Regions from separate parts of the Paenibacillus sp. Mc5Re-14 genome, predicted to be linked through region 1. Evidence: a T-box and tRNA genes for the amino acid it is inferred to sense, from the RefSeq annotation. Region 1 holds a T-box; the other regions hold tRNA genes.
What was found. A T-box is a leader RNA that pairs with one kind of tRNA and senses whether it is charged. The one in region 1 lies ahead of metG (methionine--tRNA ligase), so its partner is inferred to be a tRNA-Met.
Positions count from the first base shown of each region.

Region 2: it encodes a tRNA-Met, which carries the amino acid that the T-box ahead of metG (methionine--tRNA ligase) is inferred to sense. The anticodon was not compared.
Region 3: it encodes a tRNA-Met, which carries the amino acid that the T-box ahead of metG (methionine--tRNA ligase) is inferred to sense. The anticodon was not compared.

Region 1 covers NZ_CVPD01000001.1:4,833,249-4,838,773, forward strand. Annotated here, with positions in the region: gene BN1546_RS21915 (copper amine oxidase N-terminal domain-containing protein) at 109-2,331, shown strand; gene BN1546_RS21920 (Fur family transcriptional regulator) at 2,587-3,078, shown strand; gene yidD (membrane protein insertion efficiency factor YidD) at 3,080-3,370, shown strand; T-box leader at 3,408-3,676, shown strand; gene metG (methionine--tRNA ligase) at 3,781-5,525, shown strand, end outside.
Region 2 covers NZ_CVPD01000001.1:1,961,056-1,966,580, forward strand. Annotated here, with positions in the region: gene BN1546_RS08895 (disulfide oxidoreductase) at 1-22, shown strand, start outside; gene BN1546_RS08900 (CcdC family protein) at 187-684, shown strand; gene BN1546_RS08905 (glycoside hydrolase family 26 protein) at 915-1,877, opposite strand; tRNA gene BN1546_RS08910 (tRNA-Gly) at 3,007-3,077, opposite strand; tRNA gene BN1546_RS08915 (tRNA-Pro) at 3,085-3,161, opposite strand; tRNA gene BN1546_RS08920 (tRNA-Leu) at 3,169-3,248, opposite strand; tRNA gene BN1546_RS08925 (tRNA-Arg) at 3,261-3,337, opposite strand; tRNA gene BN1546_RS08930 (tRNA-Gly) at 3,343-3,417, opposite strand; tRNA gene BN1546_RS08935 (tRNA-Leu) at 3,428-3,508, opposite strand; tRNA gene BN1546_RS08940 (tRNA-Lys) at 3,521-3,596, opposite strand; tRNA gene BN1546_RS08945 (tRNA-Gln) at 3,601-3,675, opposite strand; tRNA gene BN1546_RS08950 (tRNA-Tyr) at 3,778-3,863, opposite strand; tRNA gene BN1546_RS08955 (tRNA-Thr) at 3,868-3,943, opposite strand; tRNA gene BN1546_RS08960 (tRNA-Asp) at 3,957-4,033, opposite strand; tRNA gene BN1546_RS08965 (tRNA-Met) at 4,059-4,132, opposite strand; tRNA gene BN1546_RS08970 (tRNA-Val) at 4,162-4,237, opposite strand; tRNA gene BN1546_RS08975 (tRNA-Glu) at 4,247-4,318, opposite strand; tRNA gene BN1546_RS08980 (tRNA-Ser) at 4,338-4,429, opposite strand; tRNA gene BN1546_RS08985 (tRNA-Asn) at 4,433-4,508, opposite strand; tRNA gene BN1546_RS08990 (tRNA-Ala) at 4,513-4,588, opposite strand; rRNA gene rrf (5S ribosomal RNA) at 4,671-4,787, opposite strand; rRNA gene BN1546_RS09000 (23S ribosomal RNA) at 4,865-5,525, opposite strand, start outside.
Region 3 covers NZ_CVPD01000001.1:3,511,776-3,517,300, forward strand. Annotated here, with positions in the region: rRNA gene BN1546_RS15840 (23S ribosomal RNA) at 1-2,390, shown strand, start outside; tRNA gene BN1546_RS15845 (tRNA-Asn) at 2,455-2,530, shown strand; tRNA gene BN1546_RS15850 (tRNA-Ser) at 2,534-2,625, shown strand; tRNA gene BN1546_RS15855 (tRNA-Glu) at 2,643-2,714, shown strand; tRNA gene BN1546_RS15860 (tRNA-Val) at 2,772-2,847, shown strand; tRNA gene BN1546_RS15865 (tRNA-Met) at 2,873-2,949, shown strand; tRNA gene BN1546_RS15870 (tRNA-Asp) at 2,965-3,041, shown strand; tRNA gene BN1546_RS15875 (tRNA-Phe) at 3,079-3,151, shown strand; tRNA gene BN1546_RS15880 (tRNA-Thr) at 3,174-3,249, shown strand; tRNA gene BN1546_RS15885 (tRNA-Tyr) at 3,254-3,339, shown strand; tRNA gene BN1546_RS15890 (tRNA-Trp) at 3,347-3,420, shown strand; tRNA gene BN1546_RS15895 (tRNA-His) at 3,439-3,511, shown strand; tRNA gene BN1546_RS15900 (tRNA-Gln) at 3,521-3,595, shown strand; tRNA gene BN1546_RS15905 (tRNA-Gly) at 3,602-3,673, shown strand; tRNA gene BN1546_RS15910 (tRNA-Cys) at 3,685-3,759, shown strand; tRNA gene BN1546_RS15915 (tRNA-Leu) at 3,771-3,849, shown strand; gene BN1546_RS15920 (TetR/AcrR family transcriptional regulator) at 4,083-4,640, shown strand; gene BN1546_RS15925 (MFS transporter) at 4,782-5,525, shown strand, end outside.

The DNA.
Region 1 (5,525 bases):
TTTTTTCATGATCGTCAAAATTTCCAGAAACTTTTTAGCAACTGTCGCGTCTAATAGTATGACTTTTCACGGGAATGATAATAATTTGGGGATAGAAGGAGACAGACAATGAATTTCAAGAAATGGACCATGCTCACCGCCCTGGCGGTAGCTCAGGTGGCTGCAGTAGCCCCTGTAGGAGCAGAAGCAGCATCAACAACTGTTCAATCCACCGATTCGGTTAGCGCACAGCAGGCTCAGACCAATGTTGCTGATTCCGGCGTTCAGAATAGTATCGGAGATCAAGATGGAACAAGCACACAAAATAATACGGTAACACCTAATAACACAGGTGTATCCAATGATCCATTGACTGGTCTGCCTACAGATACTACTAACGGATCGAACGTAACCAATGATGTATACGGTGGAGACGGAACGATTACCAATCCTGGTGGAGCTCCAACATCCATGAATGCGAATCAACTGATTTTGTATTTGAACAGTGCTAAAATGGAACAAAACGGACAGGTATATACAGCAACTCAGCCGATGACAGTCAAAGACGGAGTTTCCTATGTAGCTATCCGTTCTCTTGTCAGTCGTGTCGGATTGCAGTTTAGCTATGACACTGCCACTAAAGAAACCGTAATCACCCAAGGAACGAATGTTCTACGCTTCAAAACAGACAGCAAGGTTTATACGGTTAATGGTGAAGCTAGACAAATGAAGGGGCCGGCTTTCCAGCAAAAGAACGTATTTATGGTGCCGTTGACCTCGATTACACAGGCCTTAAATATTCCTTATACCGTGAATAATACAACTAAACAAGTTATCATGGATTTGAATCAGAAACCAAAAGCTTCTTTTACGGTTCAACAAAAGGATATCTACGCGGGTGAAACCCAAGTTACGTATTTGACCAAGGAATCTTCTCCTACAGGTCTTCCGATTGTAAATCAACGTTGGGAAGGGAAGCAGGACGTATTTCAGGAGCCGGGTACATATGTAGTTACCTATTCCGTTCTTGACTCTGCTGGGAACTGGAGTGATCCTTACTCAGTAACAATTACAGTAAGACCACCAAACCAGCCGCCAGTGGCTCTGTTTACAACAGATAAAAAAGAGTACAAGATGGGTGAAAAAATCACCATTACCGACCTGAGTACTGACGATGAGAATGCTATCACTAAGCGTGATTGGGAGAACAAGAAACTTGCCTTCTTCCAACCAGGTGATGTAACAATTAAACTGAACGTGACTGATAAGCATGGCGCAACAGGTACCAAAAGTGAAACAATTAAAATTACAAATGAACTGCTGTACAACGAAGATGATTTCAATAAAATTTTCACGCCATATGGCGATAAATACAGTGTAGATGGCAGTCAGGTGCCTGCTATGGCCACTATTCCAGTGACAAGCACTTCTTCACCACGTCTTCTGATTCGTGCTAACAGCCCAGAGCGTGTGTTCCAGGATGGTATCGTGTATCAGGAAACAGGCTCAGGCAGTACGCGTATTCTTGTCCATCATGTCAATGAAACAGGTCGAGATGTGAAGATGTACGTGATTGCGACGAACAACAATCTTGCTCCAACCAACATAAATGTTGAAAATTCCGGTTTTGCTGGACCATCTGAATTTGCCACAGCTGCGGGTAAAGTTTCGATTCAACGGTATTTTCAATCTATGCTGGACGGAAGCAAACGTTCCAGCACGGTTCTGAACCCAGGCGAAAGCCGTGTTATTTTGGAAGATTTGAACGCGCAAAAAATCAAGCAAAAACAAGTTATTTCTTTGTTATCTGATTTGTATACGGATCAACCTATTCAATATACGGTGGTTGTGCTGGATGCAAATGTAGATCCGTTGACTGCGTTGCCTACTCTGGCAAAACTGCCTAAGGACGGTATTCATAACCGTGGAACGTACGCAAATTCGGATATTTCACTCAATTATACCGAAGAGGTTGGTAAAACAGCTCAACGTATCGTTCTTGGTGATAATAAGGTAGACCCGAACCTGATTGGTACCGACGGTCTGGACGGTTCTTCTGCTTCCAATGCCGGTAACTTTGGTGTTGTATATAAGGTTAAGTTGGACCATGTAGCGCCATATTCACTGATTACGTTTAACCCGCGGGGAGGCGAATATTCCGGCTATGCGATGGTTAACAATCAGGTTGTGGGTATACCGACAAATGGTTCTGTATGGGCTCCGAATGAAATGAGTGTACTGTATCGTACAGGTCATATTGAGGAAAGTGTAGAGATGTATTTCACTGCAGCTGCTGGTAGTAATCTGCCAGTTTCCGTAGTAGTTATGCCTTTACCAGCTATTAAAAATTAATTTGAAATAACCGGTGCTGTTTACCGGCTTAGACCACTTGAGTCTCATCATTCACCGTTTTAAAAGTCGATGTCACTTACAGAATATAGGCGTTCTCCCGTTGCGAACTTGGTTGCAGCACTGGAGAACGTCTTTTTCTTATGAGTAGCACGAATATCTCTTATAATATTGACTTTATTCGTGGTATAATGAATAGATGCAAGCCTAAGCCTGCATCAGAAAACCTGAAACTATAGACAGGGGAGGGTGAAACGCATGCTGACAAAGGATGAGATTATCGCAACGATGTCCGCTCAAGGGCTGCGTATTACAGATCAGCGCAAGACGCTGGCCACGTTATTTTCCGAGAATGAAGGGTATCTGTCCCCCAAAGACGTTTATGAATATATGGGTAAGAAGTACAGCGGACTTAGCTTTGATACAGTTTATCGCAATCTGCGTGTAATGCAGGAATTGGGTGTACTGGAGCAGGTATCTTTTGAGGATGGAATGAAGTTCAAGGTGAGCTGTAATGAACATCATCACCACCACCATATGATTTGCTTGAATTGTCAGAAAACATTGCCGATTTCTTTTTGTCCAATGCAAATGACAGACCCGACAGATCAATTCCAAATCGTTGAGCATAAGTTTGAAATTTTTGGTTATTGCAAAGACTGCCAGCAGAAGAATGGGCATACTGAAAGTAATTCGGATGGGGGTTTCAGACAGACGAGCAGTCACACTCACAGCCACGGAGGCTACTGAAATGAAAATCACCACACGTAGAGTGGTACAGGCTCCGATTCAGTTTTATCGTGCATACATTTCACCATTAAAACCTGCTACCTGCAGGTTCTATCCGACGTGTTCGGCGTACGCGCTGGAGGCGGTAGAAGTGCATGGTGCACTCAAAGGCTCATGGCTGGCTGCAAAGCGTATAGCTAAATGCCATCCATTTCATCCCGGCGGCGTAGATTTGGTCCCTCCTGCAAAAAAAGGGGTAGATAAGTCTGACAAAGATCGTTTGGCTACCCATACCGAGAAGGGTCTGACTTGACAGCGCCGTGCCGATTTGGTTATATTTTGGTTAATATTGTTTTCCTGTGAAGGGATGAGTAAGGTAAGTCGTCCAGTACAGAGAGCCGGAGTTAGCTGAAAACCGGTCTGGAGTGAAGCCTGAATATGGTCCTGGAGGAACCTTTTTCGAGCGTATTTGCCATAGTGAAGCTGTGTTCAAGAGGCAATTGTAAGGAGGAGGCGTGATCCAGCGTTAATGGGCGGTCGATGTGACCGGTGAAGCCTGTATTCTGCGAAGGTACAGGGAATTTGGGTGGTAACGCGTGAGGTGACTCTCGTCCCATAGGGACGGGGGTCTTTTTTGTGCCAATTTGTGTCTAATTCATGAATTGGAGTACCTATCATGGTAGCAAATCTTTTGCAGCCGTGAACAAAACAGGAGGAACATACATGTCTAGTGAGAACACATTTTACATTACAACACCGATCTATTATCCCAGTGACAAGCTACATATAGGTCATGCCTACACGACGGTAGCGGGTGATGCGATGGCTCGCTATAAGAGGCTACGGGGCTATGAGGTTCGTTATTTGACAGGAACGGATGAGCATGGTCAGAAGATTGAACAAAAGGCAAGTGCAGCTGGGAAAACGCCGCAACGTTTCGTAGATGACATTGTGGCAGGTATCCAAGACCTGTGGCGGAAGCTCGACATTTCCAATGACGATTTTATCCGTACTACGGAGGAACGTCATAAGGCTGTCGTACAGGAAATCTTTGATCGTTTATTAAAACAAGGCGATATTTACAAGGGAGAATACGAAGGTTGGTACAGCATTCCTGACGAGACTTACTACACAGAAACTCAGCTCGTTGACGTAGTGAAGGACGCTGAAGGCAATGTCACTGGAGGTAAGAGCCCAGATAGTGGACACCCTGTAGAACTGGTCAAGGAAGAGAGCTACTTTTTCCGCATGAGCAAGTATGCTGATCGGTTGCTACAATTTTATGAAGAGAACCCGCAGTTTATCCAACCGGAATCCCGGAAAAAAGAAATGATTAACAACTTCATCAAGCCGGGGCTAGAGGATCTGGCTGTTTCCCGTACAACGTTTGATTGGGGAGTTAAGGTTAAGGGGGACCCGAAGCATGTCGTATACGTGTGGATTGACGCACTTTCCAACTACATCACAGCCTTGGGGTATGGCTCTTCTAATACTGAGCTGTACGATAAATTTTGGCCAGCAAATGTGCATATCGTAGGTAAAGAGATTGTACGGTTCCACACGATATATTGGCCAATCATGCTGATGGCACTGGATCTTCCGTTGCCTAAAAAAGTATTTGCACATGGTTGGTTGCTCATGAAAGATGGTAAAATGTCGAAATCTAAAGGCAATGTGGTAGACCCGGTAACGTTGATTGACCGTTATGGTCTGGATCAACTTCGGTACTACTTGCTGCGCGAGGTGCCATTTGGAGCGGATGGAACATTCACACCTGAAAGTTTTGTAGAACGTGTAAATTCAGATTTGGCCAATGATCTGGGCAACTTGTTGAATCGTACTGTAGCGATGGTAGACAAATATTTTGACGGCAAAGTTCCCGCTTATGAAGCCAATGTTACCTCATTCGACGTAGCTTTGGTAGATATGGCAACATCGACTTATAGTAAAGTTGAAGAAGCTATGGAAAATATGGAATTTTCCGTGGCTTTAACGGCGATTAGCCAATTTATTAGCCGCAGCAACAAGTATATTGACGAGACTCAACCATGGAATCTGGCTAAGGATGAGGCAAAACGTAGCGAATTGGCATCTGTTATGGTGCATTTGGTAGAAAGCTTGCGTATTGCTTCCATTTTACTTCAGCCTTTCTTGACACGTGCGCCTCACCAAATTTGGGAACAACTCGGTATTCGTCAAGGAGAGCTGACTACATGGGATAGCGGTAAGCAATTTGGGCGTATTCCAGAAGGAACGCAGTTGGTTAAAGGGAATCCGATCTTCCCTCGTCTGGACTCTGAGCAAGAGGTTGCTTTTATTGTAGAAGCAATGACTGGAGGTAAGAAACCGGAGGAAGCTGCGACACAAGCTCAACCGCTGAATGCATCTGAGTCGAGTCAGGAAGCACCAGAGGCGAAAGAAGAGATTGGCATTGAGGATTTTGCCAAGGTAGAGCTGCGCGTTGCTCA
Region 2 (5,525 bases), 2.9 Mb from region 1:
ACAAGCACAAGAACTCGCATAAGATGAAAGAGACCCGATTATAGGGCCGGTTACCACCAAAAGGCGTATAATCCGCTTGCCGGAGGAAAGACTGTAACTAAATATATCCATTGCATATGTGCTATAATGTAAAAGGTTTGCAGTCTGTCCAATAACGCTTATATTCCTTATAGAGGGGGCCAGTCCATGTTTCATATCAGCACCCCATTGCTGCAATATGGCGCAACTTTCGGTATGATCTTAATCGCTATATCGGCTATTTTCATCCGTATGAAGACAGGTCATCGCCCGATTAATGCCAAAAAAATCATCATTCCTCCGCTCGGCATGAGCACCGGCTTTATGATGTTTGTGGTGCCAGAAGTACGGGTTCCCTGGCTTTGGGCGCTGGGCGCTTTTCTGATCGGCTGGTTTATTTTTTCCTACCCGTTGATCCGCAGCACCAAATTTGAGTTACAAGAAGGGCTGGTTTTCGTGCAACGCTCGCGCACCTTCTTTTTTATCCTGATCAGCCTGCTGATCGTCCGATTGCTGCTGCATGAATTTATTCAGCATTACATTACCATCCCGCAAACAGCAGGGCTATTTTTCATACTAGCCTTCGGGACGTTGTTACACTGGCGGCTCCGTATGTATTTTCAATATCGTCAGTTCGTTCCGGATGAGACGGAAATCCGCATCTGACCAACCGATATTTAACGTGCATACTCGCATGTTGCTGTGTAGACCCAAAAGACCCGTTCTCCTAACAGGAGGTCGTGTCTTTTGGGTCTTTTTAGTCTATCAGGGGCCAATTCATTAAGGTGGTGCTTTTTGTTGTCGTTCTTGAAAACGTCCCACTCTCCCAAGGCTCTGCGGTCAGCTTGAGATTAACGCATTGATGCCGTGCTGCCTGGACGCCGGGCGCTAGGCACTTACTGGGAGCTCTCCTTTGTAAACAGCACGCTGCCGTTTGTGTTATTCTGCGGAGCATAAGCGCCATCCCAGGTGATAAAGAAGCTTGCTCCAGTGTAGACTTCATTCAGGGCGTTGTTCCAAAGCGAATAATCGAATTCCTTGAGCTGATTATTGTTGCGATCCACATGGTCGCCACCCACGGCTGGTCCAATTTCGCAAAAGCCGTAAGTTTTGCCAAGTCCTTTGATGTCATTGTAAGCCATCTTGATTTCATTGTCATTGGACGGATCATCGCTGTAAGCATCGATGCCAATCCATGTGACATAGCTAGAGCCGGGGTAATAAGCAGCCGCGTTAGCTCCTTTATTTGGGGCATAGACAAAATTGACGTTGGACATGCCATTGGTCGTCACGATGTAATTGTACAAATTGATGTACAGGTTCTTATAGTCTGTCGTATTCTTGTTTCCCCACCAGAACCAGCCTCCGTTCATTTCATGGAAGGGTCTGTAGTAAACGGGGGATGAGTTAAACTTTTGCAGACCGGTCACAACATTGTCAACCTGGGCCTTATAATTTTGTAGCCATGCGGGGCTGGACGAATTGATGGATGAAATGTCTGTATTGGCCAAGATATTAAAATCGGAATCAGACATTGGGGCGTTTACATTTCCACCCTGAGGATTGGGCATGTGGGTGGAAACGGTGACGATTTTCCCCAGGTCTTGGATGACGGAGGCGCTATTAGAGGTAATGGAGGCTGCATCGGTGCCCCCCTGGTTCCAGTTCAGCAGATCATAGGAGACAATGTCAGGGTTGTAGGTCCAGACAGGGCTGGTGTTTACACTTCCGTCATAGCCCAGGAACATGCCTGTATAGTTGATATTGCTCTCCGCGCCTGCCGTCATTGGTAGCGAGAATAATAGTGCAGCCCCGGTCAGGGCGCTGATCAAGCTCTTCGTTTTCTTGAATGAATTCATATTGGTTATCCTCCTAATGTTTATATCTTGCTGCTTGTAATCGCAAGGCTTATGGTCAATCACTTCATCCAGCAACTTTTATCATTCTTTTTGTCCATAACATAACCTCCGTTTTTCCTCAATTCTGAGTTCCGTAATGAGTCTTTTTTCTAGTACACCCCTCCTGTTCAATAAGACAATTCTGATTCGCAACCTACATATTTTTCGTTTTAGCGAGTTGATCTCCATTTGCCTAAAGGAATACACTTTTGTGACCCTCAATTATATCGACATCAAGGGAAAAGGTTGAAATAGTTCTATTAGATCAAAAAATAATTCACATAACAATAAACAAACAACCTTCGCAAAGTGTGGTAGAGACTAAGTGTGTAATAAAGGAAATACTTTTATTTCACTCTTATGAATTCAGATTCAAATTATTGCTATTTTTGGACTATGTAGAAGATTCATAATCACACACTTAACGTATCCTGTTATCAGTAGTCTAGAGAATAAACACACGTGCAGAATAGTTAGCAACGGTGGATCACTAGCGTCTATCAGAACTAACTGATCACTCTGAAAACATAGCGTTTATTTTCTTTAAAATGTTGGCTTGGCACTCATGAAACAAAAAAAAACGATATTCGGCCTTTGGGCCAAATTCGGTTTTTAGAGGTGAAACTATTATTCCCCAGTTTCCTATTCTTCTTCCTGCGATTTATGTGGAATAATGTAATGCCATAACTCCGTTTCGTTCGTTCCAGCATTCGTACAACCAAACAATTAGGAAATGATCTGGCAAAGCTTGTACTCACCAACTCTATTCAAAGTGGGACGGATTCAAAGAAATCAAATCTTCAGAGAAATCATACAACTACAATCGTGCTATCGAGTTATGGGATTGGAGCTCCGAGCGACTTGAATTAGAAAAGGAGTTTTAAAATAGTGGGGCAACTAACGGGGCATGTTAGCTTAGTAAGGACGATGAGTAACCAGTCTGTGTAAATCGATGAAGTATAACAATTGCAATCTCATCGATTTAGACTATAATGTTCTAACTCTTGAGCTTTATTGACTAGAACACGATATTTTTTAAAAGTACAAAAAAAAGAGATGGCATAAGCCGTCTCTTTTTTCATCTATATAAAGCGGGTGATGGGAATCGAACCCACGCTACCAGCTTGGAAGGCTGGAGTTCTACCATTGAACTACACCCGCAAAAAAATGGTCGGGATGACACGATTTGAACATGCGACCCCCTGGTCCCAAACCAGGTGCTCTACCAAGCTGAGCTACATCCCGTAATAGATGCCGGTGAGAGGACTCGAACCTCCACGGTTTCCCTCACGATTTTGAGTCGCGCGCGTCTGCCAATTCCGCCACACCGGCTTATGAAATTAATGGCGCGCCCTGAGAGATTCGAACTCCCGGCCTTTTGATTCGTAGTCAAACGCTCTATCCAGCTGAGCTAAGGGCGCAAATATGGAGCGGACGACGGGAATCGAACCCGCGACCCTCGCCTTGGCAAGGCGATGCTCTACCGCTGAGCCACGTCCGCAAAAACAATATGCGCGTGGAGGGACTTGAACCCCCACGTCAAAGACGCTAGATCCTAAGTCTAGTGCGTCTGCCAATTCCGCCACACGCGCATACAATGATAATGGTGAGCCATGAAGGACTCGAACCTTCGACACCCTGATTAAAAGTCAGGTGCTCTACCAACTGAGCTAATGGCTCTTAATGGCTGGGGATATAGGATTTGAACCTATGCATGACGGAGTCAAAGTCCGTTGCCTTACCGCTTGGCTAATCCCCATTATGTATTTAACAGGGCGATCAATGGGCCTTGGACCCACGAATGCCGTAGCCACAATTCGGTACGTTAATCCATTCGTCACGACCACCATAATAATAAAACTGGTGGAGGATGATGGATTCGAACCACCGAACCCGTAAGGGAGCAGATTTACAGTCTGATGCGTTTGGCCACTTCGCTAATCCTCCAAAATGGTGCCGGCGAGAGGACTTGAACCCCCAACCTACTGATTACAAGTCAGTTGCTCTACCAGTTGAGCTACACCGGCATATTAAGTTAAATGGCGGAACTGACGGGATTCGAACCCGCGATCTCCTGCGTGACAGGCAGGCATGTTAGGCCTCTACACCACAGTTCCAGAGGCATTTCCATCAGGAAATTAATTGCGGGGGCAGGATTTGAACCTACGACCTTCGGGTTATGAGCCCGACGAGCTACCGAACTGCTCCACCCCGCGACATTGAAGGTACTTCTCAATATTATTAATGGTGGAGGCTGAGGGGATCGAACCCCCGACCCTCTGCTTGTAAGGCAGATGCTCTCCCAGCTGAGCTAAGCCTCCATACTACTATGACCCGTAGGGGATTCGAACCCCTGTTACCTCCGTGAAAGGGAGGTGTCTTAACCCCTTGACCAACGGGCCACATATCTATTATAAGAGCTGGCGGAGAGAGAGGGATTCGAACCCTCGAGACGCTTTTGGCGCCTACACGATTTCCAATCGTGCTCCTTCGGCCAACTCGGACACCTCTCCATATGGCTCCCCGAACAGGACTCGAACCTGTGACAACTCGATTAACAGTCGAGTGCTCTACCAACTGAGCTATCAGGGAATATTGGTGGAGCCAAGGGGGATCGAACCCCTGACCTCCTGCGTGCAAGGCAGGCGCTCTCCCAGCTGAGCTATAGCCCCATCTTAGAAATAACCATTAAAATTCTGATTATGTAGAGGTTAGTCTTACAGGCGAAAAAAAATCCCCAGAGAAGGGGCTTATGCTTGGCGGCGTCCTACTCTCCCAGGACCCTGCGGTCCAAGTACCATCGGCGCTGGAGGGCTTAACGGTCGTGTTCGGGATGGGTACGTGTGGAACCCCTCCGCTATCGCCACCAAACATGAATTTGCCTCGCAAATTCTAACTTCAAGGTTACACCCTGAAAACTGGATCCGAAACTTCATTGCGCTTTATCTTAGGATAAGCCCTCGACCGATTAGTATTGGTCAGCTCCATGCATTACTGCACTTCCACCCCCAACCTATCTACCTCGTCGTCTTCAAGGGGTCTTACTAATTGGGAAATCTCATCTTGAGGGGGGCTTCACGCTTAGATGCTTTCAGCGCTTATCCCTTCCGTACATAGCTACCCAGCGGTGCTCCTGGCGGAACAACTGGTACACCAGCGGTACGTCCATCCCGGTCCTCTCGTACTAAGGACAGCTCCTCTCAAATTTCCTACGCCCACGACAGATAGGGACCGAACTGTCTCACGACGTTCTGAACCCAGCTCGCGTACCGCTTTAATGGGCGAACAGCCCAACCCTTGGGACCTACTTCAGCCCCAGGATGCGATGAGCCGACATCGAGGTGCCAAACCTCCCCGTCGATGTGGACTCTTGGGGGAGATAAGCCTGTTATCCCCAGGGTAGCTTTTATCCGTTGAGCGATGGCCCTTCCATGCGGTACCACCGGATCACTAAGCCCGACTTTCGTCCCTGCTCGACTTGTAGGTCTCGCAGTCAAGCTCCCTTCTGCCTTTGCACTCTTCGAATGATTTCCAACCATTCTGAGGGAACCTTGGGGCGCCTCCGTTACTCTTTAGGAGGCGACCGCCCCAGTCAAACTGCCCACCTGA
Region 3 (5,525 bases), 1.3 Mb from region 1:
AGGGGAGTGAAATAGATCCTGAAACCGTGTGCTTACAAGAAGTCAGAGCCCAATTTAGGGGTGATGGCGTGCCTTTTGTAGAATGAACCGGCGAGTTACGTTCCCGTGCAAGGTTAAGGTGAAGAGCTGAAGCCGCAGCGAAAGCGAGTCTGAATAGGGCGAATGAGTACGTGGACGTAGACCCGAAACCGGGTGATCTACCCCTGTCCAGGGTGAAGGTGCGGTAACACGCACTGGAGGCCCGAACCCACGCATGTTGAAAAATGCGGGGATGAGGTGGGGGTAGCGGAGAAATTCCAATCGAACCCGGAGATAGCTGGTTCTCCCCGAAATAGCTTTAGGGCTAGCCTCGGAAAGAAGAATCGTGGAGGTAGAGCACTGATTGGGTGCGGGGCCCGCAAGGGTTACCAAGCTCAGTCAAACTCCGAATGCCATAGATTTAGTTCCGGGAGTCAGACAGTGAGTGCTAAGATCCATTGTCGAAAGGGAAACAGCCCAGACCATCAGCTAAGGTCCCCAAGTGTGTGTTAAGTGGGAAAGGATGTGGAGTTGCACAGACAACCAGGATGTTGGCTTAGAAGCAGCCACCATTGAAAGAGTGCGTAATAGCTCACTGGTCGAGTGACTCTGCGCCGAAAATGTAACGGGGCTAAACACACCACCGAAGCTATGGCTTGATGCATTTGCATCAGGGGTAGGGGAGCGTTGAATGCGGGTTGAAGGTGTACCGGAAGGAGCGCTGGACTGCATTCAAGTGAGAATGCCGGTATGAGTAACGAAAAGATCTGTGAGAATCAGATCCGCCGAAAGCCTAAGGGTTCCTGAGGAAGGTTCGTCCGCTCAGGGTAAGTCGGGACCTAAGGCGAGGCCGATAGGCGTAGTCGAAGGACAACAGGTAGAAATTCCTGTACCACCGTAATCCGTGATGAGCGATGGGGTGACGCAGTAGGGTAGTGACGCGGACTGATGGATGTCCGTCTAAGCAGTGAGGCTGATGTGTAGGCAAATCCGCACATCGTTAAGGCTGGGCTGTGATGGGGAGCGAAAATTACAGTAGCGAAGGTCATGATCTCAGACTGCCAAGAAAAGCCTCTAGCCAGGAGAAGGTGCCCGTACCGCAAACCGACACAGGTAGGCGAGAAGAGAATTCTAAGGCGCGCGGAAGAACTCTCGTTAAGGAACTCGGCAAAATGACCCCGTAACTTCGGGAGAAGGGGTGCCTCGGTAGGGTGAATAGCCCGAGGGGGCCGCAGTGAAAAGGCCCAAGCGACTGTTTAGCAAAAACACAGGTCTGTGCGAAGCCGCAAGGCGAAGTATACGGGCTGACGCCTGCCCGGTGCTGGAAGGTTAAGGGGAGTGGTAAGCCTTCGGGCGAAGCTATGAACCGAAGCCCCAGTAAACGGCGGCCGTAACTATAACGGTCCTAAGGTAGCGAAATTCCTTGTCAGGTAAATTCTGACCCGCACGAATGGCGTAACGACTTGGGCGCTGTCTCAACGAGAGATCCGGTGAAATTTTAATACCTGTGAAGATGCAGGTTACCCGCGACAAGACGGAAAGACCCCATGGAGCTTTACTGCAGCTTGATATTGAATTTGGGTACGATCTGTACAGGATAGGTGGGAGCCGTTGAATCTTGAGCGCCAGCTTGAGAGGAGGCATCCTTGGGATACCACCCTGATCGTATCTAGGTTCTAACTTGGTACCGTGATCCGGTGCGAGGACAGTGTCAGGTGGGCAGTTTGACTGGGGCGGTCGCCTCCTAAAGAGTAACGGAGGCGCCCCAAGGTTCCCTCAGAATGGTTGGAAATCATTCGAAGAGTGCAAAGGCAGAAGGGAGCTTGACTGCGAGACCTACAAGTCGAGCAGGGACGAAAGTCGGGCTTAGTGATCCGGTGGTACCGCATGGAAGGGCCATCGCTCAACGGATAAAAGCTACCCTGGGGATAACAGGCTTATCTCCCCCAAGAGTCCACATCGACGGGGAGGTTTGGCACCTCGATGTCGGCTCATCGCATCCTGGGGCTGAAGTAGGTCCCAAGGGTTGGGCTGTTCGCCCATTAAAGCGGTACGCGAGCTGGGTTCAGAACGTCGTGAGACAGTTCGGTCCCTATCTGTCGTGGGCGTAGGAAATTTGAGAGGAGCTGTCCTTAGTACGAGAGGACCGGGATGGACGTACCGCTGGTGTACCAGTTGTTCCGCCAGGAGCACCGCTGGGTAGCTATGTACGGAAGGGATAAGCGCTGAAAGCATCTAAGCGTGAAGCCCCCCTCAAGATGAGATTTCCCAATTCGTAAGACCCCTTGAAGACGACGAGGTAGATAGGTTGGGGGTGGAAGTGCAGTAATGCATGGAGCTGACCAATACTAATCGGTCGAGGGCTTATCCTAAGATAAGACGCAATAAGTTTCGGATTCAGTTTTCAAGGTGTAACCTTGAAACAAGTGTTAATATTCCCTGATAGCTCAGTTGGTAGAGCACTCGACTGTTAATCGAGTTGTCACAGGTTCGAGTCCTGTTCGGGGAGCCATATGGAGAGGTGTCCGAGTTGGCCGAAGGAGCACGATTGGAAATCGTGTAGGCGCCAAAAGCGTCTCGAGGGTTCGAATCCCTCTCTCTCCGCCAGAATTATTCTATAGCATGGCCCGTTGGTCAAGGGGTTAAGACACCTCCCTTTCACGGAGGTAACAGGGGTTCGAATCCCCTACGGGTCATAAAAAAAATTGCATTAAAAAGTTTGTTATGGTATAATACGAGAAGTGTTCCGTTGAGGAGGCTTAGCTCAGCTGGGAGAGCATCTGCCTTACAAGCAGAGGGTCGGGGGTTCGATCCCCTCAGCCTCCACCATTTTAAAATAAATACTTATTACTGTCGCGGGGTGGAGCAGTTCGGTAGCTCGTCGGGCTCATAACCCGAAGGTCGCAGGTTCAAATCCTGCCCCCGCAACCAATTTAAATCTATTATGGAACTGTGGTGTAGAGGCCTAACATGCCTGCCTGTCACGCAGGAGATCGCGGGTTCGAATCCCGTCAGTTCCGCCATTATTAATGTATTAATTGATAAAGGGTCTTATTGTAAGGCTCGGTAGCTCAGTCGGTAGAGCAGAGGACTGAAAATCCTCGTGTCGGCGGTTCGATTCCGTCCCGAGCCACTTTTAATTGAATAGTTTTTGTGCCGGTGTAGCTCAATTGGTAGAGCAACTGACTTGTAATCAGTAGGTTGGGGGTTCAAGTCCTCTCGCCGGCACCATTTTGGAGGATTAGCGAAGTGGCCAAACGCATCAGACTGTAAATCTGCTCCCTTACGGGTTCGGTGGTTCGAATCCATCATCCTCCACCAGTTTTATAGGGGCATAGTTTAAAGGTAGAACAACGGTCTCCAAAACCGTTGGTGTGGGTTCAATTCCTGCTGCCCCTGCCAATTACTTCTTTTCCTGTGGCGGTCGTGGCGAAGTGGTTAACGCACCGGACTGTGACTCCGGCATTCGTGGGTTCAAGCCCCATCGGCCGCCCTTTCTTATTGGGGATTAGCCAAGCGGTAAGGCAACGGACTTTGACTCCGTCATGCATAGGTTCAAATCCTATATCCCCAGCCATCTTATGCGGACGTGGCTCAGCGGTAGAGCATCGCCTTGCCAAGGCGAGGGTCGCGGGTTCGATTCCCGTCGTCCGCTTTTTATACTCTGGCGCCATAGCCAAGTGGTAAGGCAAAGCTCTGCAAAAGCTTTATTCCCCAGTTCAAATCTGGGTGGCGCCTCCATAACTTAATATGCCGGCGTGGCGGAATGGCAGACGCGCTCGACTCAAAATCGAGTGGGAAACCGTGGAGGTTCGAGTCCTCTCGCCGGTATATATAGAAGGATGATAAAATGCTTTAATGCATTTTATCATCCTTTTTATTATTCGTATTCTTAACTTTGGCAACAAGATTAACTTGGATCCAGATGAGTGGAAGATAAGAACTTTGCAGAGATCCTTTTTAATTAGGTTTATATTTGACTGGGACTTTGAAAGTTGTAGTAGGATGATGGTACTGAAAAAACATTTATAGTTTATTAAGTGTAAGAGAAATGAGGAATGCATATGCAGGAAAGAATTTTGGAAGCTTTTGTAGAGGAAGTTCATGAGAATGGCTTGAAATTTACTATGGATGATCTTGCGAAAAGACTTGCCATCAGTAAGCGTACATTGTACGAGAATTTTTCATCTAAGACGCTTATTTTAGAGACACTGATTGAGCGTACAAATGATGATATGATTCAAAAGACAGAACAAATTATCCGAAACAATGAATTATCTTTGTTAGAAAAGATTAAACAGTCGATTAGGGTTATGCCGCTGTATTATAAGTTTTATGATTTAAGAATATTAGACCAGATGAAAAAATATTATCCTGAGCAATGGAAAAGAGTACATGCTGATTTAAATGATTGGTCTCCGATTAGAACATTAATTCAGGAAGGTATCCGAGAAGGAATTATTGTGAATAAAAATGAGGCTCTGATCATGAAGCTTATTATTGATTCAGTAAATTTAACGCTTGATCAGCGTTTCTTTCTGGATAACAGTGTGACGGTAGAGGAAGCAACTTATTCCATTGTAGATATATTGTTATTTGGGTTAGTCGAAAAACAAAAATAGCCTAATAATATGTGCATATTAATAGAGGCTTTTTTTATGTGAAAACTAATAAAACAATTAAAGTTTTTTTGTTTTTGAAGTTGGGATACTGAAATTAACTATTGATAAATAAAAGGGGTTCTGAAAAGGAAGGGTGGAAATATGTCTATACTGACAAGAAATCGGGGAGCAATGCTGTTATTGATGCTTAACATTTTTTTAGCATTCATGGGGATTGGATTAGTTGTTCCTGTTTTACCTAAATTTATAAGCGAGCTAGGGATGAACGGTTCTTCCATGGGGCTGATGGTTGCAGCTTTTGCGTTGACACAGCTTTTATTATCACCGCTGTCAGGAAAATTATCTGACCGTTATGGACGTAAAAAGTTGATTGTTTCTGGAATGTTCATTTTTATGCTGTCAGAGCTTGTTTTTGGACTGGCGAGTTCCGTCCCTACTTTGTTTGTTGCACGAATCATGGGCGGGGTAGGGGCAGCGTTGCTTACTCCTTCTATTATGGCCTACGTCGCTGATGTGACCTCGTTTGAAGAAAGAGGCAAGGGTATGGGGATGATTAATGCAGCGATTAACACAGGCTTCATAATCGGACCAGGGATTGGCGGTTTGCTTGCTGCCTATGGAATACGTATTCCCTTCTTTGCGGCGGCAGGTGCTGCAGGGATAGCGGCTATTTTGTCTCTGCTCGTGTTGCCGGAGTCTTTGAGCAAGGAAAAGCAACAGTACAATAGAGAGCTTCCGCGGGAAAAAGAAAACCTTTTACAGCAATTTGCGAAGTCCTATCAATCTCCGTATTTCATGGGCTTGCTCATTGTATTTGTCGTTGCTTTTGGATTGGCAAATTTTGAAACGGTATTTGGACTGTTTGTTGACCATAAATATGGTTTT